3 regions of the Vibrio tasmaniensis genome follow, and region 3 is predicted to be linked to each of the others. Evidence: predicted binding sites of a transcription regulator. Region 3 holds the regulator's gene; each other region holds the start of a gene.
What was found. The regulator PurR, encoded in region 3, represses purine synthesis genes. The targets are predictions, from matches to a motif close to TNANGNAAACGTTTNCNTNA.

Region 1 (8,178 bases), 1.3 Mb from region 3:
CAGCACATCGACTAAGTCTTCCGCTTTTGCGTATTTAAGGTAGATAACTTGGTTGTTACCCTTAGTCGCCATTTCCACATCAAGCTGTTCAATCAACTTTCTTAAACGACTGCGTACTTTAGGGTCGCCTGAGATAAGAATTGCATTGGTACGCTCATCGGCAACTAATTTAGGCTGTAGGAAGGCAGGGGTGTTTTTAGCATCTGTGGTTTTACTTAGTGCATCGACTATACGCACCATCTCCGCGGCGGAAGCATTCTTTAGTTCAACGACCTCAATCTCTTTATCACCCGCTTGGTCTACACGCTTGATGATCTCTGCTAAACGGTTTACAACCGCCGCACGGCCGGTAATCAAGATGATATTTGCAGGATCGTAGTGCACCACGTTGCCCGCGCCCGCGTTGTCATTCAGTTGACGAAGCAGAGGAGATAGCTCACGAACCGAGACATTACGAACCGTCACAACACGTGTCACAACGCTGTCGCCTGTGATCGAATCACGGTCGCCAACAACTGGGATTGCCGAGGTTTTAGAATCTTTCGCTTTGATGATCTTAAGAACACCTGAGTCCATTTCAACGACTGCATAGCCGTACACTTCTAATACGTTTAAGAAGAAGCTGTAATATTGCTCTTCATTGAGTACGTCGTAGCTGCGTACATCGATTTTTCCGCGCACCGAAGGGTCGACGATGATCGTCTTCTCTAGATTACGGCCAACAATATTAATAAACTCTTGGATATCAGTGCCTTTAAAGCTGGCACTAAAATCACTCGCGATGGCGGCGGGTGTGCAGATTAAGCTTCCTGCCAATAACCATGCACTTTTCTTAAACCAATGCTTCACGTACTTCTCCTACACTTTCGTCCTTCGTTAGACGCAAAGTTTTAAAATTCAATAAACACTTCATGTTGTTGACCATCTCTCTCGACGACGAGATTTAGCTCTGTCAGCTCTGAGATAGAACGGAATATGTTGCCCATAGCAGCGGGGTCTGTCAGGTCTTGCCCATTTAACTGAGTCGCGATATCTCCGTTTTGGAGCCCTACTGAGTTAAAAAGTTCTGAATCTTTGCCTGGACTCACTCGATAACCAATCACTTTATCGTCGCGCTTGACCTGGGACAGTCGAACATATTGGAAGATTTGTTGCGGATCTTTCATTATCTTCGCTTTAATTTCATCTAGCTTTTGCTCTGCTGAAGCAGGGTTATTACCACGAACCGAAGAAGAAGCGCGAGGTGGCGCAGGGGCTGAGACAGCTAAACGCTTGTACTCAATACCTTCAAGCATCAAGGTTTCGTCTCGACCTGAGTTATCAATAATGACACGGTCGACTAATACGGCTTTAAGCTTAGCTCTAGTGCCTTCTATCTCTTCATTAATTCCGTAGGTCGCCTGCGTACCGCGATTAGCGATCACCGCTAAGCTCCGTTTTGGATTAGAACTGGCAACAGCACCGACCAAAACTAGATTTAATCGTGTCTTTGGCGCATCTTGGATAACTTGCTGTTCAACCACAACTGGCGTGGTTGGGTTATAGGCACCAAAAAGGTTGCTCCGCTGCAAAGAAGATATATCAAGGGTCGATTGAGGAGTAGAAAATGATGAAGCTGTTGCTTTCCAAGGCACGACGGTTTGCTCAGCAGGTTCAATAAACCATGCAAGCTGCCCTAAAATCCATGCGGAAGCTGCAATCAACATACAACACATCGCTAGGCTTAGTTTCTGCTGAAGTACAAATCCATTTTCTAATAAGCGGCTCAACACAGGAGAATTTCCTGCGCGATTTTTGAGCTCTAAAAAGTTCACTTTCCTTGCCCCTTTTCATGACGACAAATGCTGCAAATCATTAAACTTTCAGCTTTTTTATTCATTCGTTCGATACCAAGCTTATTTAAGCATAAGATCCTGAACTATATCATAGCAAATCTATAAAGCGGCATTACATGGCTATTTTGTATTATGACTTGAAAAAAATGCCAACCGCCTCCACTTTAAGCTTCTACTTAATGTAATTAAAAGCATGTTGCGCACTGTTCATTACAGTTAAACCGCATTCATTTCTCACTTAATAAGGCGCAGCCCTATATGAAAACTACTAATGAAGCTGTCAGACTCGATAAATGGTTGTGGGCAGCTCGTTTTTACAAAACCCGGTCTATTGCTCGCAATATGGTCGATGGTGGCAAAGTCCACTATAATGGTCAGCGCAGCAAACCAAGTAAAATTGTCGAACTTGGAGCAGTGATTACCCTGCGCCAAGGTAATGAAGAAAAGACGGTGACAATCGAGAAAATCTCGGCCCATCGTGGTGGAGCTCCTATAGCTCAAACCCTCTATGAAGAAACCACCGAGAGCTTGGCAAAGAGAGAAGAGTTTGCAACACAACGTAAACTGAACGCTCATAACCCAGCACCAGAACGTCGCCCAGATAAAAAGCAACGTCGTGACATCATCAAGTTCAAGACTCAATAAGCTAGAAGGAATAGCCAAATGGCCAACCCAATGTCTACAAGTAATGTTTTAAATCGCTACCTATTTGAAGACCTATCAGTTCGTGGTGAATTGGTACAGATGGACGAAGCATACCAACAGATTATTTCTAGCAAGGAATACCCAGCGCCAGTACAAAAGCTGTTGGGTGAGCTACTGGTTTCAACGACGCTACTAACAGCGACTCTAAAGTTTGAAGGCTCTATCACCATGCAACTGCAAGGTGATGGCCCTGTATCTCTAGCTGTTATCAATGGCGATAACGATCAGAAGATCCGTGGCGTTGCTCGCTTTGATGGTGACATTGCCGACGACGCTGGCCTGCACGATCTAATAGGTAAAGGTCACCTAGTGATCACTATCGATCCTAAAAAAGGTGAGCGTTACCAAGGTATCGTTGGTCTTGAAGGTGACACTTTAGCTGAAGTCCTTGAAGGTTACTTCGCAAACTCTGAACAGCTAAAGACACGTCTATGGTTGCGCACTGGCGAGCATGAAGGTAAAGCACACGCTGCTGGTATGTTGCTACAAGTGATGCCAGACGGCACTGGTACGCCAGACGACTTCGAGCACCTAGAGCAGCTAACTGACACAGTTAAAAATGAAGAGCTATTCACTCTAGAAGCAAACGAACTGCTTTACCGTTTGTACAACCAAGAGAAAGTACAACTGTTCACACCACAACCGGTTGAATTCTTCTGTGGTTGTTCACGTGACCGAAGCGGTGCCGCTATCATTACTGTCGCTCAAGAAGAGATCTACGACATCCTTAGCACTGAAGGCAGCGTTGCTCTACACTGCGATTACTGTGGCACAAACTACTCGTTCGACAAGAATGATGTTGATGCTCTGTATGCAGAAGCGGCAGATAAAGGCAGCAATACGGTTCATTAATTTACGGCGTACCAAAAACACGTAATTTACCCCAAAAAGGTCAGCACTACGCTGGCCTTTTTTGTGATCAAAATATCGCAAACTCCGTAACATCTCGTAATAAAATCACCTCTTAATTTTAATCAATTAATAATGTTCTCTCCTCTAGCGCAAAGGTTTGCGTACAGGATAGACTAGTCAGGCCAATATGTGATGAGGCGCTTAAAACCCCATGGTTAATATGGATATTTTTTGAGCTATATCCCTGTTTCCCCCGAGCCTCGTTGCTAGCATGGTGAGCAGATAACAATAAAAAATTAATACAAAATCCCTACAAAATATCCTACAAGGAGCACCTATGACCGTTATGGAACATACTAAGGCTGCACAAATTGATCTAACTAAGCACGGACTGACTGGCGTTACTGAAGTTCTTCGTAACCCTAGCTACGAGCAGTTATTCGTTGAAGAGACACTGCCAGGTTTGGAAGGCTACGAAAAAGGCGTAGTAACGGAACTAGGCTCTGTTGCGGTTGACACTGGTATCTTTACTGGCCGCTCACCAAAAGATAAGTACATTGTTAAAGATGACACCACGCGCGATACCATGTGGTGGTCAGATCAAGGCAAAAACGACAACAAACCGATTACAACTGAAGTATGGGATGAGCTTAAAGAGCTTGTGACAACTCAGCTATCTGGCAAGCGCCTGTTTGTCATTGACGGTTACTGTGGTGCTAACCCTGATACGCGCTTAAGTGTACGTATTATCACTGAAGTAGCATGGCAAGCGCACTTCGTTAAGAACATGTTCATTCGTCCAACAGACGAAGAGCTAGCAACGTTCGAACCTGATTTCGTGGTAATGAACGGTGCTAAAACAACTAACCCTAACTGGGAAAAGCAGGGTCTCAACTCTGAAAACTTCGTTGCTTTCAACCTAACAGAACGCGTTCAAATCATCGGTGGTACTTGGTACGGCGGTGAGATGAAGAAAGGCATGTTCGCAATGATGAACTACCTACTTCCTCTGCAAGGCATTGCTTCAATGCACTGTAGTGCTAACGTCGGTGAAGAAGGCGATGTGGCGATTTTCTTCGGTCTATCAGGCACAGGTAAAACAACCCTTTCAACCGACCCTAAACGTGAGCTAATCGGTGATGATGAGCACGGTTGGGATGACGATGGTATCTTCAATTTCGAAGGTGGTTGTTACGCCAAGACCATTCGCCTATCTAAAGAAGCAGAACCTGAAATCTACAATGCTATCCGTCGCGATGCGCTACTAGAAAACGTAACGGTTCGTGGCGATGGTTCTATCGATTTTGATGACGGCTCAAAAACCGAGAACACTCGTGTTTCTTACCCGATTCACCATATCGACAACATCGTTAAGCCAGTATCAAAAGCCGGTCACGCTCAAAAGGTTATCTTCCTGACTGCTGATGCATTTGGTGTGTTACCACCTGTTTCTAAACTGACTCCAGAGCAAACGAAGTACCACTTCCTATCTGGCTTCACTGCGAAACTAGCAGGTACAGAGCGTGGTATTACTGAACCAACACCAACGTTCTCTGCGGCATTTGGGGCGGCATTCCTAACTCTTCATCCAACTCAGTACGCTGAAGTACTTGTGAAGCGTATGGAAGCAGCTGGCGCTGAAGCTTACCTTGTGAACACTGGTTGGAATGGCACTGGCAAACGTATCTCAATCCAAGATACTCGTGGCATCATCGACGCTATCCTAGATGGCTCAATCGACCAAGCTGAGACTAAGGTTATCCCTATGTTTAACCTAGAAGTACCACTAGCGTTGCACGATGTTGACCCAGCGATTCTTGATCCACGTGACACGTACACTGACCCTCTACAATGGGAAAGCAAAGCGAAAGATCTAGCAGAGCGCTTCATCAACAACTTTGATAAGTACACAGACAACGCTGAAGGTAAGTCACTGGTTGCGGCTGGCCCTCAACTGGACTAACCCAATCATCTGCTCGGGCCAAGCCAAAAGCGAACGCCCAATTTAAAATGATATTTTTGTAGCAAGCCCCTCTTTTGAGGGGCTTTTTTGTTGATGCTTGACCCTTTTTGTTCCACTCTGTTTTAAGACGATTGAAATTTAAGGCTTTCAGGGAATGAAAAAGGTATTCATGGTGTTCGGCATTGCGTTGGCTATCGCCGTTGCAACTATCGCAGCATTGCTATTAAGCCTGCAAACCCAATACCGTACGGATATTACTAACTTTTTTATCAAACATGCGATTGAACAACCTGTGCTCATTGAAGATGTTGAGTACCAGTCGCCTTATCACATCACCTTAATGGGCATTACCCAAAGCCAACCTGAAAAACAAACACCGCTGTATATCGACAAGATTGACCTTTGGTTCAGCTCCAGCTCGATTACGGAGGCCAAACTGGTCTTTGAATCTGTTTTGATCAGTGGCCTACAGTTAGAAGCCGACGACCTAGAAACGCTCACCTCTTTATTTACCCAGCCAAGCATTAAGATCCACCAGCTGGCCATCAACAATCTCGACTTTTCAACCCCAGACTTTAACGCGCGAGGCATCGACCTTCAGATCTCCGACCCAACGTGGAACAACGACAACTCACTTCTACCTTATGGAAAAACCCAACTTTCTGCCTCACAGCTGTATTGGCAAGGCGAAGCGTTCGATAACCTGTTGATTGACCTAGATCTTAAATCAAGTGATAGCACCCTGTATGGCGCTTCGTTTGACTGGCGTGGTGCCAAAATTTCTGGTCAAGCAGAGCAGTATCAGCAAGATTGGTCGTTGGTGAATGTGACCGTCGATGGCTTACGAATCAATCAGAAACAGACCCAAAGCCTCCTAAGCAAAGAGTGGGATGTAGCCGGTATTCAGATCAATCACATCAACAGCTTGGATATTTTGCGCAGCGATGTGGAGTGGCAAGATGGTCATCTCGCAGCCTTTGATGCCTCACTAGAAAATGTCCAACTGCCTTTTGAGCTATGGAAACAACAGAAAGCCATTTTCTCTCTGCAAGCAGAAGGAGTGACCATTGATGATGACATGTTCATCGAGCCAAGTATCAAGCTCAATTTAGACCCGAACCAGATTCTAATTGAAGACTTCTATACACAGTTCCTACAAGGCACGGTTCAACTGAATGGCCAAGTCACCCCTAACAGCATTGAATTAGCACAGCTCGACCTGCAAAGCATCAAGTGGATTACAGAAAGCCAAGATAGCTCTCTACCCGCCTCTCGCCTAATACCTTGGCTCACGCAGCTCCAGAATGTCGAAATTAGCCGACTTAACATAGAACGCAGCCAACTTATCCAACTCGCACAAAAGCCTTACTGGCAGGTCTCAGGATTACATATCGAGGGGGATCAAGTTCAACTTCTTCAGGATAGAAAGCTAGGTCTGTGGCAAGGAAAGCTGATGGCCAGTGCGAATGATGCCAGCTACCAAAACATTATTAGCGCTCAACCTGTGCTTGAAATGAATAGCGAGCAAGGAAAATGGACGCTGACACGCCTGTTTGTCCCACTAAAACACGGCTATATTGAAGCCAACGCAACACTCGACTTCAACCAAATCAGTAAGCCATGGAGCATAGATATTTCTGCCGATGGGTTACCCATTGCGCCCATGCTGCAGCAACTTGAACTACCGCTCGACGCAACCGGTTATGGCGAATTTGAACTTCAAGCTGCGGGTTTATACGGCGATTCATTAATGCTCGGCTATTCCACAACAGGTCAACTCACTGGTAGCGTTCGCCAAGGTGTGATGACCTTTAATGATAAGCTTTCTGAAACATCGACTGATAACGTATTTGAAATCCCAGAGCTCAATGCGAATTTTGACCGTGGACGCTTCACACTTGAACCAGTGCACATTATTGGTGCATCGGCAGCAGAGCAAAGCGAACAAAGGATTCAAACGTTAAATGGCGAAATTTCTGGAGAGCTCGACTTGCTAAAAACCGAGCAACACACTCTCTCTATTTCACTATCCGACCCATGCCACCAAATATCAGGAAAGCTCACCCAAGCTGAGTATTCCGAGATTAACGACTGCCAACAAAAAAGCGCCACTCCACAAGAGTAGCGCCTTCTATCTGTATCTTTATCTGCTAGCCATTGTCAGCTATACGCTTACGTTGGAGTCTGTTGATAATCTCTTTTTGTAGTCAGGGATCAGCATATAGGTTCCCGTAAACTCAACCGCCTCCACGTCGCCACTGTTAATGGTCACGTGAATGATGATACGAGCTTTTCTTCCAGACGCGAGGCGATCTAAATCGCCACTGATCCCATCCAATGACGTGGATGCCACTGGGTTTTGCTCAACTGGATGACGGTAACGAATATTACTATCTGCTAGTACGATATCACCTGTCAACCCACGCTCCTTCATTAGTAACCAAGTCATACCCCAACCGGTTAAGGTCGCCAAGGTAAAGGCTGAGCCAGCAAACATGGTGTTATGAGGGTTAAGGTTTGGATTCAACTGAGCACTACACTCGAACTGATAACCCGTGTATTGGTTAATCTTGATGCCCATCTTGTCACTGATCGGGATCTGATGCTCCCAGCGCTGCTGAAGCTCATTACACCATTCTGGTTTGCGCAGTACATCAGCCATTGGATCAAGAGGTTTTACCATCTGTTGGTGACGCACAGGCCCACGTTGGTCGTTAATCTCACCACGACGCTCAAACTCATTCTTCTCATAGAATGAGATCGCATCTTCACGAGCATTACACACCAAACGCTTCGCACCTTCTTGACGTGCCAGTGACTCTA
Region 2 (8,178 bases), 490 kb from region 3:
CTATCGTGCATCACTTTAATCGAGTCTCCAAAGCGTAACCCTTTTGAAGGTGTGAGCAGAAACTCTTCTAAGTCGACAAATGCACATAGGCTCGCACACTCTCCCACCTCTAATACAATGAAGTAACCTAGGCTGTGCTCGTTATTCATTTGTACGATATCCCCTTCTTGAGGAGATTCGTGGCCAGCGCCTTGTGAATCGAAGAACCAGCTTTTAGGCTGTACAGGCTTGTGGAAGCGCTTTGCTGCCACGCAATATAGTGCGAGTTCAGCTTGGCGAGGCTCAGACAATTCTAAGCCAGAAATTTGTTCTTTGAAGGTTTGGTATGAAGATGCGTCATCAACGGTGAATTCATTATCTCTAAACGCGCAGTCCACCAGCTTATTGCGGACCAGATTCGTTTTGAAAATCATATCCTCTCCGAGGTTTAGCATTAATGAACATTGCTGCTCATCGTAATACCAACTCCATGTATCGCTAGGTTTAAGCATCATTTCGTCTCACACTGTTGAACCATTCCATTAGGTAAAACGCAAAATTACCTTCAATTACAGTAATTTTACTGAGCAATAGGCAAAAAAAAAGAGGAAATGAATTCCTCTTTCTTATCGCTTCTCTCTACAACTCAGTGAGTTACAGTGTCTCTTTTAGTAAGACGATGCCAAATTATAGCTTTCCTAAAATAACCAAATCTTTTTGATAACTCTGTTTATATAAGCTCTGGGTTTATAAGTACTGGGTTTATAAAAGATCTGGTTTTCGGGGGGCTATAAATTTTTAACGATGTCGCCTACCAGACCAGGGCCTTTGTAGATGAAACCAGAGTAAACTTGTACAAGCTTCGCGCCTGCCATCATTTTCTCTTTTGCAGCAACATACGAATCAACACCACCTACCCCGATGATCGGTAATGCGTCACCAAGTTCTTCGTGAAGTTTACGAACTACTTCCGTACTGCGAGATTGAACTGGGCGTCCACTTAGGCCACCCGCTTCATCGCAATGTTTCATGCCTTCAACGATTGAACGATCCAATGTTGTGTTTGTTGCGATCACACCATCGATCTTATTTTTGATCAATGATTCACAAATTTGGCTAATTTCGTCATCACTTAGATCCGGAGCAATCTTAAGAGCAAGAGGAACATATTTACCATGCTTCTCTTCTAATTCAGATTGTTTCGCTTTAAGTTCAGACAATAGATCGTCTAGAGCTTCGCCGTATTGTAGAGAACGAAGTCCAGGAGTATTTGGTGAAGAGATGTTCACAGCAATATAACCAGCGTATTGATATACCTTCTCCATACAGATCAAGTAATCTTCAGCGCCCTTTTCAATTGGTGTGTCTTTGTTCTTACCGATGTTGATACCTAAGATGCCGTCGTAGTTCGACTTCTTAACGTTCTCAATAAGGTTGTCGACGCCTAGGTTATTGAACCCCATGCGGTTGATGATACCTTCAGCTTCAACAAGACGGAATAAACGAGGTTTATCGTTACCCGCTTGTGGACGAGGAGTCACCGTTCCTACTTCTACGAAACCAAAACCCATTGCGCCAAATGCATCAATACATTCGCCGTTTTTATCTAGGCCAGCCGCTAGGCCTACTGGGTTTTTAAAAGTAAGACCCATGCATTCTACAGGTCGATTAGGTAATTGTTGGCGATACAAAAGATCAATAGGAGTGCCTGTGAAGCGTTTGAAATTTTGAATTGCAAGATCATGTGCCTTTTCGGCATCAAGTTGGAAAAAGCCAGTTCTGGCTAGACGGTAGAGCATTGTGCCTCCGATAGAAAAAAGCCCCGTGTAAACGGGGCGATATTATTTACTTATTTACCCAACTATTCAATCTATTACTGTCTGTAAGGGTAAGATAATCGAGTTTGTTAGCGAATGAGGTTCTTTATTAAGCAAACGTTATCGTTTCTGCAGTCAGTTTACTCATTTCTAGTCTCTAGTCTCTAGTCTCTAGTCTCTAGTCTCTAGTCTCTAGTCTCTAGTCTCTAGCATATTACAGCCACCCGCTCTTTTAACAACAAACAAGGTTCCGTCGAAGTGGGTCCGTCAAAAATCATTAGACCTATTGATGCCACTTTATAGAACGAAAAAGGCAGACCTTATGGCCTTAATGCCGATCGTTTAAGAAGACTTGAACGATCTTGCAGTTAGCAGATAATCCCCATCAACAACGTTGATGGGGATTTTTTATGCTTGAACAAGAATTAGCAATGGCACACGAGACCATTGAAGATGCCGACAATTATGAATCTGTCGTCGACGCCATTCAGATTGAGTGGATAGAACAAGCTCTTCTTGAAACCAATAAAGCGAGCATAAGACGACGCCGACTTCCCGCTCAGCAAGCTGTCTGGTTAGTTATTTGGATGGGGCTGCAACGCAACATGTCTATCAAAGAGGTATGCAGTTCATTAGACATTGCACTTCAGCCTAAACCTGAAGATAGCTGGTCTCGTGTTGCACCCAGTGTCCTAACTGATTCACGCCGACGTCTAGATGAGAGTCCGTTAGCGGCTCTGTTTCACACAACGGTAAAGGCTTGGAACGGAGATATCCTTCAACAAGACAAAGACTTAGAGCTTAATGTTCTTGCTGTCGATGGAACAACATTTCGGTGTCAGGATTCCCCAGAGAACGCTGAACAATTTGGGTTCATCTCCAAAAAATTGAAACCTTACCCTCAACTTCGTTTAGTCGCTTTGATGTCAACAGAAACTCGAATGATTATGGGGGCGGCTTTTGATGGTTGTCATGTCGGTGAAACGACCTTAGCTAAGCGCCTATTCAATGACATCCCCGCACACTCATTGACCTTATTTGATCGTTGTTATTTCTCGGCAGACCTTTTGCTGTCCTGGCAAGAGAGTGCGGAAAATGCGCACTGGTTAATGCCTGCAAAACGTAAACTACGCTATGAAGTGTTGGAGAAATATGCGGAGAACGACATGCTTATCTCAATGCCTATCTCTCCTCAAGCTCAACGGCAGAATCCGAATTTACCCGCACGTTGGGAAGCCAGATTAGTCCTATATCAAGAGCCAAAAGGTGAGATAAAAGGTTTTATTACTTCACTTACAGACCCTAGTAAATACTCGCTAGAAAGCCTGCTGCGTATTTATTGGCAACGCTGGGAGATAGAAGAAGGTTATGGTGAAATTAAACAGACTCAACTGCAAAGTCACGTCACTTTACGAAGTCGTTTTTCTGCCGGTGTGAAGCAAGAGCTTTGGGGCGTATTACTTGCCTATAACTTAGTGCGATTAGAGATGGTTAAGATAGCTTCAGAAGCCGGGGTTCGAGCGACTAGGGTCAGTTTTACCGCCGCAATTAACCTTATTGATGCGCAATTACGTTGGTTAGCTTTAAGTCCAGACGGAACTCTACCTGTAAAACTGAAAAGGATGAGAGAAAGTTTGAGTCACTTCATTCTTCCAGATAAAAGAAAGGACCGAACGTTTCCACGTTCAGTCCTCTTTGTCCCAGCCAAATATCCGTTCAGATTCAAGCAGTAATGCTTATCCGAACGGCATTAGACCTTATGGCCTGCCCTTGTGTCTTTCGTTTTTATCTAATCGCTAATCTGTCGACATGCAATTTAGATTTAACAACATCAATTCACGCAGTGCTACTGAGAACTTGGCAAACTCATGAACCGAACCTACTTTGAATTCGTTCAAGATGCTTTCCCAACGATGTAAAGAAACCGAGTTACTTTCCATCCAATCATCAAGCGCTTTAATCACATCGAGGTCTGAAGCACAACCGCAGTTAAGCACTTGGCCAGTTAGCTGACGTTGCTGCCAATCCAGATCTTCTCTGAATGCTGCACGTGCCAGCGCTTGCCAGTTGTTGTCGACTGCTTGGCCATTGATTTGTTTCAAGAACCAGTGCAGAGACAAACGGTCGCCAAGGTTGAAGTAAAGCTTAGACGCTTGTTGTACCGTTTTACCCGTCTCACGAGCCACTGTGGATATATCCAGTGCTGAGTACAAGCTAGACAAACGCGCGACTGAATTAGCCAACTCAGCGTTTACGCCTTGGTCAATCCATAGCTGTGCCATTGCGTTATGCTCTTCTACTTCAGAAGCCACTAGGTTTTCATCCAGTTTCTCTGTGATAGTAAGAACATCACCTTGGTAAAGTTCAATCAGTGCTTTCACTGACTGTTTACCGGTACGGTTTCTTAACAACCAACGAGCCAAGCGACGAAGTGTACGGCGAACATGGTAGATCAATTCGTATTGAGCTTCAGAACTTGAAACATTGTCCAGTTCACGGATGCTCTTCAGAACTTTGCCAAGACCGTAGATTTCACGTGATGCCGCGTATGCATTGGCAATATCAACGATATTTGCGCCCGTCTCTTCTTGCAGACGAGTAACGAAGTTACAACCCATCTCGTTAACCATTTGGTTAGCCAGTGCCGTCGCAATGATTTCAGAGCGTAGTGGATGGTTATCCATATGCTGAGAATAGTTACGACGTAACGCTGTTGGGAAGTATTGCATAAGCTGTTGGGCATGGAATTCATCATTAGCGATATCATCACTAACAAGATCTTCTTTAAGTACCATTTTACCGTAAGCGACAAGTACAGAAAGCTCTGGTCTTGTTAGACCTTGACCCTGCTTTTCACGCTCAAGCAATGTTTCGTCATCTGGGATGTATTCCAAACCACGATCCAAGTACCCTGCTTTTTCCATTGTATGAATAAAGCGGATCTGCTCTTTTACTAAGCCAACACCTTGATGCTCAGTAACCGAAATAGACTCAGCTTGGCAATATGCGTCGTCTAATACGATTTCGCCCACTTCATCTTCCATCGATTCAAGCACTTGGTTACGTTGCTTAACGGTTAGATCACCATTAGACACCAAGCCATTCAAGAAGATCTTAATGTTTACTTCATTATCCGAACAGTCAACACCACCAACGTTATCAACAGAGTCAGTATTAACTCGGCCACCCGTCAACGCGTATTCAATACGACCCAGTTGAGTCATACCCAAGTTACCACCTTCACCAACAACCTTAGCTTTCAGGTCACGGCCATCGATACGAAGCACGTCATTTGCACGGTCACCAACATCTGTATGAGTCTCATTTGAAGACTTAACGTAAGTACCGATACCGCCATTCCAAAGAAGATCAACCTGCATAGACAAGATCGCTTTGATCAAGTCATTCGGTGCCATTGATGCTTTCTTAGTACCCAGCATTTTCTGAATTTCAGGCGTCAGGGAGATAGACTTCGCTCGACGAGAGAAGATGCCACCACCTTGAGAAATCAAGTCTTTGTTGTAATCTTCCCAGCTTGAGCGAGGTAGATTAAACAAGCGCTCACGCTCTACCCAGCTTGATGCTGATTCTGGGTTCGGATCGATGAAGATATGCATGTGGTTAAACGCAGCTTGCATACGAATATGCTTAGACAACAGCATGCCGTTACCAAACACATCGCCCGCCATATCACCGACACCGATAGCGGTGAAGTCCGTTGTTTGACAGTTGATGCCCATTTCACGGAAGTGACGCTTAACAGATTCCCAACCACCTTTCGCCGTGATACCCATGGCTTTATGGTCGTAACCGTTAGAACCACCAGAGGCAAACGCATCGCCTAACCAGAAGTTGTATTCAGCAGATACTGAGTTTGCTAGATCTGAGAACGTTGCGGTACCTTTATCGGCGGCAACAACCAAATACGGATCATCTTCATCGTGACGAACAACGCTCTTAGGTGGGATAACCTCACCTTCAATGATGTTGTCTGATACGTCTAGTAGTGCACGGATGAAGCGCTTGTAACAACGTTGACCTTCAGCGAAGATCTCGTCTCGGCCAGACATAGTGTGCTGACGCTTACAAACGAAACCACCTTTTGCACCAACCGGTACAATGACTGTGTTCTTAACTTGCTGTGCTTTAACTAGGCCTAGAATCTCAGTACGGAAATCCTCTTGACGGTCTGACCAACGTAAACCACCACGAGCAACTTTACCGCCTCGTAGATGCACACCTTCAATATCAGGTGCGTAAACGAAGATCTCAAACGCAGGAACCGGCGCTGGGATATCTGGGATCTCACTTGGTCTCATTTTCAGAGCCAACCAAGGTTTAGACTGTTTGTTGTCGTCCAACTGATAGTAGTTAGTACGAAGCGTTGCAGTGATCATTTCCATGTAACGACGAATGATACGATCATCATCCAAGCTTTCTACATGATCCAACTGTTCAGTGATCTTCTTGATAAGATCTTGTTGGCCTTTCGCGCTGCCTTTCAATTTAGGGTCAAAACGCTTGCCGAATAAACTCACTAACCCTTTCGCTAGATCTGGGTAATGAGACAATGTGTCTTCAATGTATTGTTGGCTGAATGGGAAACCCACTTGACGCATGTAACGCGCATACGCACGTAAGATTGAGATTTCACGACCAGAAAGACCCGCACCCAATACCAAGCGGTTGAAACCATCGCTGTCTAACTCACCCTCCCAAATTGCCGCAAAGGCTTGTTGGAAAAGATCGCGAGCTTCACGAAGATCAATCGTCTTATCACTCTTATGCAGCATCGAGAAATCAAGGATCCAATAAGTCACCCCGTTGGTTTTACGCACTTCATAAGGTGATTCACCAATAACGCGCAAGCCAAAGTTTTCAAGCATTGGCATCACATCAGACAGGTGAATTGGCTCATCACTGTGGTAGAACAGCTTCAAACGAACGGCTTTAGAGTCGGTAGCCTCTTCTTGAGGGCGGTAGAAAAGCATGCCAAGTTTGTTGTCTTCACTTAGTGCTTCTAGACGCTCAATGTCTGCAACCGCAGAACCAGGCATCATGTCTTCTTTGTACGAACGTGGGAATGCACGCATGTACTCTTTCGATAACGGAAGACCTTTGCTCTCACCGAAGTTAGCAACGATTGATTCAGACAGGCGGTCATCCCACGTAGACGATACTTCCATTAAATTTTGCTCAATTGTTTTCACGTCCACATCCATGTTGTTGTTATCAACACGAACAATATAGTGCGTTCTTGCTAGCGGGCTTTCAGAGAAATAGGTTGTGAATTCTACTTCCTGCTCACAACCAAAGTACTGCTTCAAGATGCGTTGTGTTTGACGGCGAAGCTCGGTGTTGTAACGATCTTTGGTTACGTAAACCATGCAACTAAAGAAACGGCCAAACGGGTCTTTGCGTACAAACAAGCGCAGAAGATCGCGATCTTGCATTTGAACTACGCCAGTACCGACCTCTAGCAGCTCTTCTTCTCGAGCTTGAAGCAGTTCATCACGCGGATAGTTTTCTAGAATATTGTGCAGTGCTTTGTAAGAGTATGACCCCTCACGGTAACCACTCGCGTCTAAGATACGCTCTACTTTTTCGCGAACTAGAGGAATGCTTTCAACGGTTTGGTTATAAACGGCAGAAGTGTAAAGACCAGTAAAGCGATGCTCACCAATGACCTTACCTTTCTTATCAAATTTCTTAATACCGATGTAATCGTTGTAAGCTGGGCGGTGAATGCGTGAAGCCGTGTTGCCCTTGGTTACGATAAGTACATACGGTTTTTTTGCTTCAAGACGTGCCGAATCCGAAAACTCAGACAGCTTAACGTTACGCACACGATCTGAATTCGCAAACAAACCAAGACCTTGCTCCTTAGTCGGTTGCAGTTCTGTGTCGCCATTTACAGAAACAAGGTCATATTCCTTGTAGCCCATAAACGTAAAGTTGTGCTCGCCTAACCAACGAAGAAACGCCAACGTCTCATCAAAACGTTGACCGTCTACAGGAATGCTCTCTTTTTGCTTTTCAACTTGATTAGTTACTTGCTCAAGTTTTTCAACCATCTTCAGCCAATCGTTCACGACTAAACCGGTATCGGTAAAGATATCCAGCAGTTCCGTTTTAAGCGCTGTCATTTCAGCTTTGCTGCTAAGACGGTCTACTTCGATATGGAAAAGCGATTGGAATGCACCTTCGTTATTGCTAACGCCGACAACACTGCCCTTATCAGAGCGTGAGATTTGTGTTGGATTGTGAAGCATAAGGTGAGAAGAAAGGTCTAGGCGAGTCAGCGCCATTTTTACAGAGTCTACAAGGAATGGGCTATCTGGTACGACTATCTCAACGATAGTGTGAGTAGATTGCCAACCTT
Region 3 (8,178 bases):
ACAGAGAAACGTTGTGCCCTAGTGTCGCAATTTTTTGCGACATTTGAGCAAGCCCACCTCCGGCATCAAGTATATGCAGCGGCGAAGCGGATTGTTCAAATTTGCTCAAAGCTTGTTCTAAATCTTCCCATACGATGCACTGACGGATCTCTCCTTTGTCAGAGCCGTATATGTTTTTTGCAAATTTGTGGGCAATATCGTCGAAATTACGGTCTTCAGTCACGGCTACTTGAGTTATTATGTCCTATCGTGCCTGCTATTCTGTCACAGGAATTTCAGGAATAAAGAGGCGATGTCTCTTTTTACTACTAAGTGATGTTTTTTCGGACTATTCGGATATGTTTGAGCTGAAAAAAGTAGTGTCTTCGTTACTGATGCCACTGCCAGCAATGTTAATTCTCGCTTTTCTGGGTTTAGCCCTAGTGATGTTTACTGCAAAAAGGAAGACAGGTTGCCTAATTACCCTTTCAGCCCTCTGTGGTATTTTCCTAATCGCTTTCCAGCCTGTTTCTAGTCAACTTTTAATGCCAATGGAAAGGCAACACACCGCTTTTTTACCTATCGATGATACCGTCGATTACATTATGGTTCTTGGAAGTGGTCACGTTGTTGATGACCAAATCCCACCAACATCAGAACTTAGCCGCACCGGTCTGATGCGCTTAAGTGAAGGGATTCGTATCTTACGTCTTTACCCCGGAGCTAAACTCATTTTGTCTGGTTATGGCGCAGGCACTGAGGTGAGCAACGCAAAAATGATGGCTAAAGTAGCGCTAGCACTCGGCGTGGCAAAACCCGATATCATTCTGCTTGAAACTGCGAAAGATACGTGGGAAGAAGCTCGCCAAGCCGCTGCATTCGTTAAGAATAAGAAAATGGTGCTCGTGACATCAGCGAGCCATATGACTCGCGCCCTTAATGAATTCAATGCCGCGGGCATGAAACCATTACCAGCACCAACCAACTACCTTGCACAAGAAGGCATTGTTGAACCATGGAATAAGTATATGCCTAAGGCTATCTATCTCGAGCAGACTGAGCGCTATTGGCATGAGACGATGGGATTAGTTTGGCAAAGCTTGCGAGATTGGCTAGACACAAGTAATGACCCTGTCGAGAGCAGTACTCCGATGATAAACAATTAAAAAGTTCAGTAACAAAAAAACCGAGGCATCATTGATGTCTCGGTTTTTTTTACTTTCAAGTATCGTTACTGACTATAGTCGGTATCCAAAGGAAAGTTAGTCACCAGCGAACATGTAACCTTCACCGTGAACCGTCACAAAAATTTGTGGGTTCTTAGGATCAAACTCCATTTTTGCACGCATACGGCGAATTAATACATCGATAGTGCGGTCATTCGGCGCGTCCACTCGATGGCTGATCATATTCAAGATACGTTCACGACTTAAAACTTGGTTAGGGTAAGAAGAGAGCGCAACCAACAGTTCATATTCCGCTTTGGTCAATTTCACCGGCTCGTTATTCTTACTTAATGCACGGCGAGGTATATCAAACGTCCACTCACCAAAACGAACCACAGATTCGTCTCCTGCTTCTTCTACCGCAACCGCTGCTGTCTTACGAGCCGCCGAAATGCGCCACAAGAGGTTTTTAACTCGAACCAACAACTCGCGAAGTTCGAAAGGTTTAGTAACGTAATCATCAGCGCCCATTTCAAGGCCAACGATCTTGTCAATGCTATCCGTGCGTCCAGTAACTAAAATTATGCCAATGTCTGATTGACTGCGTAATTCGCGAGTTAGCATCAATCCATCTTCGCCTGGCAAGTTGATGTCTAACATAATGAGGTCAACGTTATTTTCTTCTAACATTTTTCTCATTTGAGCACCGCTTTCAGCTTCGCTCACTGTGTAACCTTCATTCTGGAAATATCCAACCAGTTTACTGCGGGTTACCACATCATCTTCTACGACTAATACGTGATAGCTCATCTACACCACTTTTCTTATTTAATAGTTTCATTGACCATTCTATTCATAACTCGTAACAATTCTAGTACTACAGAAGATAAAAGCCAGAAACATGATTTTTTTTTGATACAAGACAATCTTAAACCTTGCTATTTGTCGCCCATCGCAATTCAATATAGGTATTACTACTAACGAGTCACTTTGCGTTTCGCAAATAACCTTGTTATTCAGCCTTGGTGTACCTATACCCAAATCACTTGACGATGCTCGGTATACACACACCACAAGACTCAATCAGGATCTAAGAAATGAAAGATACGAAAGCGTTCAACGAGCAAAGAGCAGAAATATACTGGTGGCTATCACGCTTGTTCGCTAAAGAGCTCACTCAAGAAGAACTTGATCACTACCACTCTGTTGAAATTCGTTCTTTCCTTACAGGCTTAGGCGAAAATGAAACACTAAAGCCGGCGATTGATAGCTTAGTGGATGCACTAAACCGTCTACAAACACGTGAAGATGCTCAATTAGAATTGTCTGCTGACTTCTGTGACTTGTTCTTAAAAACAGATAAACATGGCGCACTTCCTTACGCTTCTATGTATATCGGCAAGACTGGCCTTTTAAACGATAAGCCAGCAAAAGATATGGAAGAGATCATGGCTAAACACAACTTAGTGGTTAACCAAGACCTAAAAGAGCCAGCTGATCACATTGCTATCGAACTCGACTTTCTAGGTAATCTCATCATTCGTTCGAACGAAACCGAGCTTGAAGAAGAACTAGAAAAATCCTTCGCAGTTCAACAACAATTTATCGAACAGCAACTGCTTACTTGGGTACCAAAGTTCAACGTTAAATGTCATGACGTTGACCCATTCGGTTTCTACGCTTCAGTCTCATCTCTGCTATTGGCATTCTGTAAACTGGACACTCAATACCTAGCTGGCGAATAAGCTTTTTTGACGAATCGATAAATAAATTCAATAGAATTGTGACCATTCACCCGGATTTCTGGGTGAATTTTATTGCGAGTAATTTCTAGTCAGTCTAAAATTGTGACCGCAAACGATAAAATATGAAACATTCACGAAATGCTACACTTAGTAAAGTTCAGAGCATTTTGGTGTTAATACAAGCCGCTCAATAGCGGTTTTTTGTTTTTTAGCACTTTAGTACCCAAAGAGCCCTACAAATTTAAGCTCTTAGTTAGGTAGCTTAACGGCTACTTCATTCCGTACTTTGGGAAAGTAGCTTCTAATTAGGATAAAAACATGGCCACTATAAAAGATGTCGCACGCTTAGCCGGCGTATCAACAACAACCGTTTCTCACGTAATCAACAAAACTCGCTTTGTTGCTGAAGCGACTCAAGAAAAAGTTAATAAAGCCGTAGACGAACTTAACTATGCGCCAAGTGCCGTTGCTCGTAGTCTGAAGTGCAATACAACACGCACTATCGGTATGTTAGTGACTCAATCAACCAATCTGTTCTTCTCTGAAGTTATTGATGGTGTTGAGAGCTACTGCTACCGTCAAGGTTACACTTTGATTTTGTGTAATACGGGCGGTATCTACGAAAAGCAACGTGACTACATTCGCATGCTTGCAGAGAAACGTGTAGATGGCATCTTAGTTATGTGTTCTGACCTAACTGAAGAACTAAGAGAGATGTTAGACCGTCACGCAGACATCCCTAAAGTTATCATGGACTGGGGCCCTGAAAGCTCTCAGGCTGATAAGATCATCGATAACTCTGAAGAAGGTGGCTACCTAGCAACCAAATACCTTATTGAGCGCGGTCACTCCAAGATCGCATGTTTAAGTGGCCACTTAGACAAAGCAGCATGTGTTGAGCGCATCGCCGGTTACAAACGCGCACTCAATGAAGCAAAGATTGCCGGTGATGATAATATGATCATTGAAGGCAACTTTGAGTGTGACACAGCTGTAATTGCTGCCGACCAAATCATCGAGATGGAAGATCGCCCTACTGCTGTATTCTGTTTTAACGACACCATGGCATTAGGCTTGATGAGCCGATTGCAAGAAAAAGGAATTCGTATTCCTGAAGATATCTCAGTGATCGGTTACGACAACATAGAATTGGCTGAATACTTCTCTCCACCGTTAACGACGGTTCACCAACCTAAGCGCCGTGTTGGTAAAAATGCATTCGAAATACTACTAGAGCGTATAAAAGACAAAGACCACGAAAAACGCGTCTTCGAAATGCACCCTGAAATTGTTGAGCGAAGTACAGTTAAAACGTTAAATTAATTGATGTAATGAGTTTAGTTTAATCAAGCGCACCTTTAGGTGCGTTTTTTTTCTCAACAAACAAAGTGCACTTGCATGCATAATTCAAAGATCATTAATTGAAGCAACGTCACATTTTGAAATAAGAAGTGTGAGCCTAATTCAACAAAAACTTTATTCTAATAACCCAGTCACGCACAGGGCAAACCACTTGAAAAAGTGGGACGCAAAGCTTCCGGCCTAAACCACTCGTTGGTATGGTAGCGGGGTTACCGATGGCAAAATGCAGTAACTACTAATACTTTAGTAATTTACAGCCTATTGACAATTTAATTGCAACATTTTGCTAATCTCTCGGACCTGCTTATTTGGTGGCGTAGTTCAAATACACCGAGATAAATAACATGGATAAACCGATACTAAAGGACTCAATGAAATTATTTGAGCCCCTAGGAAAAATTAAGTCACGCTCAATGTTTGGTGGATTCGGGCTTTTTGCTGATGACACAATGTTTGCCCTGGTTGTGAATGACCAGTTGCATATACGAGCTGACAAATGCACAACACAACAATTCGAACAACAAGGGTTTCAACCTTACGTCTACAAAAAACGTGGTTTCCCTGTCGTTACTAAATATTTCGCTTTACCTGAGAGCTTATGGCAAGACCAAGAAAAAATCTTGCAGCTTGCGACTACGTCTCTAGGTTTTGCTAAAGAAGAGAAAGCTGAACAATCTTCTGCTAAACCAACTCGACTCAAAGATCTGCCTAATCTTCGACTCGCCACTGAGCGGATGTTGAAAAAGGCAGGAATTGATTCTGTAGAACGTTTATATGAATCTGGCTCTGTAAACGCATTTAACGCCATCAAAGAATCGCATGCGTCTTCTGTCAGTATTGAACTGCTGTGGGCACTAGAAGGCGCGATCAATGGTACACATTGGTCTGTTATACCGCAGCAACGTCGTGAAGAGCTTATCAATAGCGTCAACTAACATTGTCAGTGCAAATTATCTAGATAACTAAGCCGCATTTTTGCGGCTTTTTTTATATCTGGTGAAAGTTATCCTATGCTTTGCCTGTCTATCTATACTAATGGTATACATTGAAAAACTAATGGTATGCATTGAAAATTTAGAGGAAGTACCAATGAGTAAGAAAATGATATTGGGTGTTGTGTTGGTCATAACCATCGTCTTGTTAGGCGTCAATTTTGGCCAGTACCTCACGCTTGAAAATGCAAAAGCCCAACAAGCTGTTTTAAATGACTACATCGAGAGCAATTTCATTGCCGCTGCCGCTATTTACTTTGTCGCGTATGTCATGATTACGGCTTTCTCAATTCCTGGCGCTGCCGTTGTTACGCTGTTAGGGGCTGCGCTGTTTGGTTTCTGGAACAGCTTACTACTGGTGTCTTTCGCGAGTGCCATTGGTGCAACCCTCGCCTTCTTAAGTAGCCGTTACTTGTTACGTGACTGGATCCAAACCAAGTTTGGTGACAAGCTAGCCACCATCAATAAAGGCGTTGAAAAAGACGGCGCATTTTACTTGTTTTCTCTGCGTCTAATTCCCGTATTCCCATTCTTCCTTATTAATCTGTTGATGGGTCTAACACCGATGTCGGTGAGTCGTTACTACATTACAAGTCAAATCGGGATGTTGCCGGGTACTGCCGTTTTCTTGAATGCCGGAACTCAACTCGCAGAAATTGATTCACTTTCGGGTATCGTGTCTCCCTCAGTACTGTTGTCATTTGCCTTGCTGGGTGTGTTCCCAATTATTGCCAAATGGTTGATGAATAAATTTCGCTCAGCACCTGTCGCTGAGTAGCGAATATAACTAAATAACTTATATAGCTAAATAATGCATGCAGCCAAATAAGGTTCTATTTCAATGAAAATCTTCAGTGCATCGAATCCGACAGAAGCTCATATCATCTGTGGATTGTTAGAAAGTGAGAATATTGCGTGTGAAGTCCGTGGTGAGGGTTTGTTTGGTTTAAAAGGGGAAATCCCATTTACTGAGGATACAGACCCTTACGTATGGTTATATGAGCCAGAGCTCGCTAGCAAAGCCCGTACGATCGTCAATGACTACCAAAAACAGCAAGATTCGATCATCTATGAAGAGTGGCGTTGTGGAAAGTGTCATGAAGTTAATGAAGCCCAATTTGGCTCTTGTTGGCAGTGTGGTGCTGCTTCACCTGAATAGGGAAGCTCTAAAGACCATAAACCATTCGGTTAGATACCTCCTCCTACAAAAAACGGGAAGCTATTATTAGCTTCCCGTTTTTATTTCAATTCTATTCAAGTATGTTCTGATCAAGGACCTAGAGAATCACTGAATTTGCTTTTGAATAAAAGCGATAGATTGTTGATTGAATTCTTCAGGGTTTTCTACATTACATACATGCCCACAGTTGGCAATTTCTACCAACTCGCTCGACTCGTGCGCTTCGACCATTTCTTTAACCGGCTTGATGAACATGTAATCGCGCTCCCCCATCAAATACAAAGTCGGAATCGGCAACTCTCTGTCTTTAAAATACTTCATCAATGGATTGACATCAGCCGTGAGAATAAACCAGCGTTTAAATTCTTTTTGGCACAGCTTTTTAGCTTCGCGGATAAATAGGTGACGTGATTCTTTCTGACTTTTTTGCGGCATCACAACATAAGCAAAAAGGCTATATAACCACATATAAGGAATGATGTGCTTACTCAAGTTTCCTAATTTGATTAAGACTTGAGAACGAGTGTTAAGTTTAGTAACGGCACCACCAAGCACCATAGAACGTACTCGGCTTGCCGCCAATTCAGCCACGTTGCGAACGATAATCGTACCCAAAGACATGCCTACAAAGTGTGCGGATCGGATTTTTAGATGATCTAACACTTTAAGTATATCGAGCGTTACTGATTTGAACGTATAACGGTTCGAAATCAGATCTTTAAGTATATTGTCTGATTTACCATGCCCTCTCAAGTCAATGAGAAGCAAGTTGAAATGCTGTTTATAGGCTTTGATCTGCTTAAACCAAATGGAGGAACTGCCTCCGGCGCCATGCACAAACACAACCCACTCATCGCTCGTAGGGTGAGTAAATGTTTTATGAAATAATAAACTCTCAGACATACCTATCGCTTAATTTATTTATGGAGCTAAGCCTCATCACAAGGCGATGACTAAGGATATCACGCAATGAAGAATTTTAAGTGATAATAGTGTCAAACCCAACACTAGTCATGTGAATACCTGACCACATTTTCTACCTGACTAAAATGAGTTTGCAAGCTTTCTCTTCGTAAACGTGATGTGATCTGACCAGGAAACAAAAAGGCACTCTACAATTAGAGCGCCTTCATTTATTACGAGCTGTTGTTGTCCGCCAGCTAATTTTAAAGCTAAGTCAACAAGTTAAAATGCTGAATGGTACATGGCCAAGTATTCTTTGGCCGCATCTTCCCAACTAAAGTCTTGTTGCATCGCGTAAAGTTGAACCCGCTTAATTTCAGATGGATTTTGAGCATAAAGTAGTAATGAACGATGCAATACCGATAGCAATGCTTGCGGTGTTGGCTCTTCAAAAGCAAACCCAGTCGCGACTTCTGGATCCTGATCGTAATCATTCACACTGTCTTTTAAACCGCCAACAGAGCGCACAATAGGCAAAGTGCCGTAAGCCATGCTGTAGATTTGGTTCAAGCCACAAGGCTCAAATTCAGAAGGCATCAAGAAGAAATCAGAACCCGCTTCAACCAAATGCGCCAACTCATTATTGTAGGCTTCTACGAATGAGAACTTGTCTGAATGAAGTGCGGATAGCTCTTTCAATTGACTCGCCAAAACCGGGTCACCAGTACCGACAATCACGATCTGCAATTCGTTTTTCAAGAACTGCTCGATGATAGGCAGTAAGTAATGAACGCCTTTTTGGTTGGTCAGACGACAAACCATGCCATAAACCGCACAATCGGTAACGGGTA

Region 1: pckA (phosphoenolpyruvate carboxykinase (ATP)) is a predicted target of PurR. The motif match lies at 3,538-3,557, and genes of this name have one in related genera.
Region 2: pyrD (quinone-dependent dihydroorotate dehydrogenase) is a predicted target of PurR. The motif match lies at 1,906-1,925, and genes of this name have one in related genera.

Annotation. Positions count from the first base shown of each region.
Region 1 covers NZ_AP025510.1:3,072,288-3,080,465, forward strand. Annotated here, with positions in the region: gene gspD (type II secretion system secretin GspD) at 1-849, opposite strand, end outside; gene gspC (type II secretion system protein GspC) at 891-1,814, opposite strand; gene hslR (ribosome-associated heat shock protein Hsp15) at 2,094-2,480, shown strand; gene hslO (Hsp33 family molecular chaperone HslO) at 2,499-3,392, shown strand; gene pckA (phosphoenolpyruvate carboxykinase (ATP)) at 3,730-5,355, shown strand; gene OCV44_RS13735 (AsmA family protein) at 5,510-7,480, shown strand; gene OCV44_RS13740 (bifunctional GNAT family N-acetyltransferase/hotdog fold thioesterase) at 7,520-8,178, opposite strand, start outside.
Region 2 covers NZ_AP025510.1:1,672,026-1,680,203, forward strand. Annotated here, with positions in the region: gene OCV44_RS07715 (cell division protein ZapC) at 1-494, opposite strand, end outside; gene pyrD (quinone-dependent dihydroorotate dehydrogenase) at 768-1,778, opposite strand; gene OCV44_RS07725 (IS4-like element ISVbsp1 family transposase) at 2,207-3,529, shown strand; gene OCV44_RS07730 (NAD-glutamate dehydrogenase) at 3,593-8,178, opposite strand, start outside.
Region 3 covers NZ_AP025510.1:1,182,948-1,191,125, reverse strand. Annotated here, with positions in the region: gene cmoM (tRNA uridine 5-oxyacetic acid(34) methyltransferase CmoM) at 1-223, opposite strand, end outside; gene elyC (envelope biogenesis factor ElyC) at 339-1,145, shown strand; gene torR (two-component system response regulator TorR) at 1,242-1,955, opposite strand; gene torD (molecular chaperone TorD) at 2,243-2,890, shown strand; gene purR (HTH-type transcriptional repressor PurR) at 3,209-4,213, shown strand; cyclic di-GMP riboswitch class I at 4,384-4,469, shown strand; gene OCV44_RS05545 (TfoX/Sxy family DNA transformation protein) at 4,597-5,187, shown strand; gene OCV44_RS05540 (TVP38/TMEM64 family protein) at 5,342-6,022, shown strand; gene OCV44_RS05535 (putative signal transducing protein) at 6,086-6,403, shown strand; gene OCV44_RS05530 (alpha/beta fold hydrolase) at 6,530-7,327, opposite strand; gene glgA (glycogen synthase GlgA) at 7,610-8,178, opposite strand, start outside.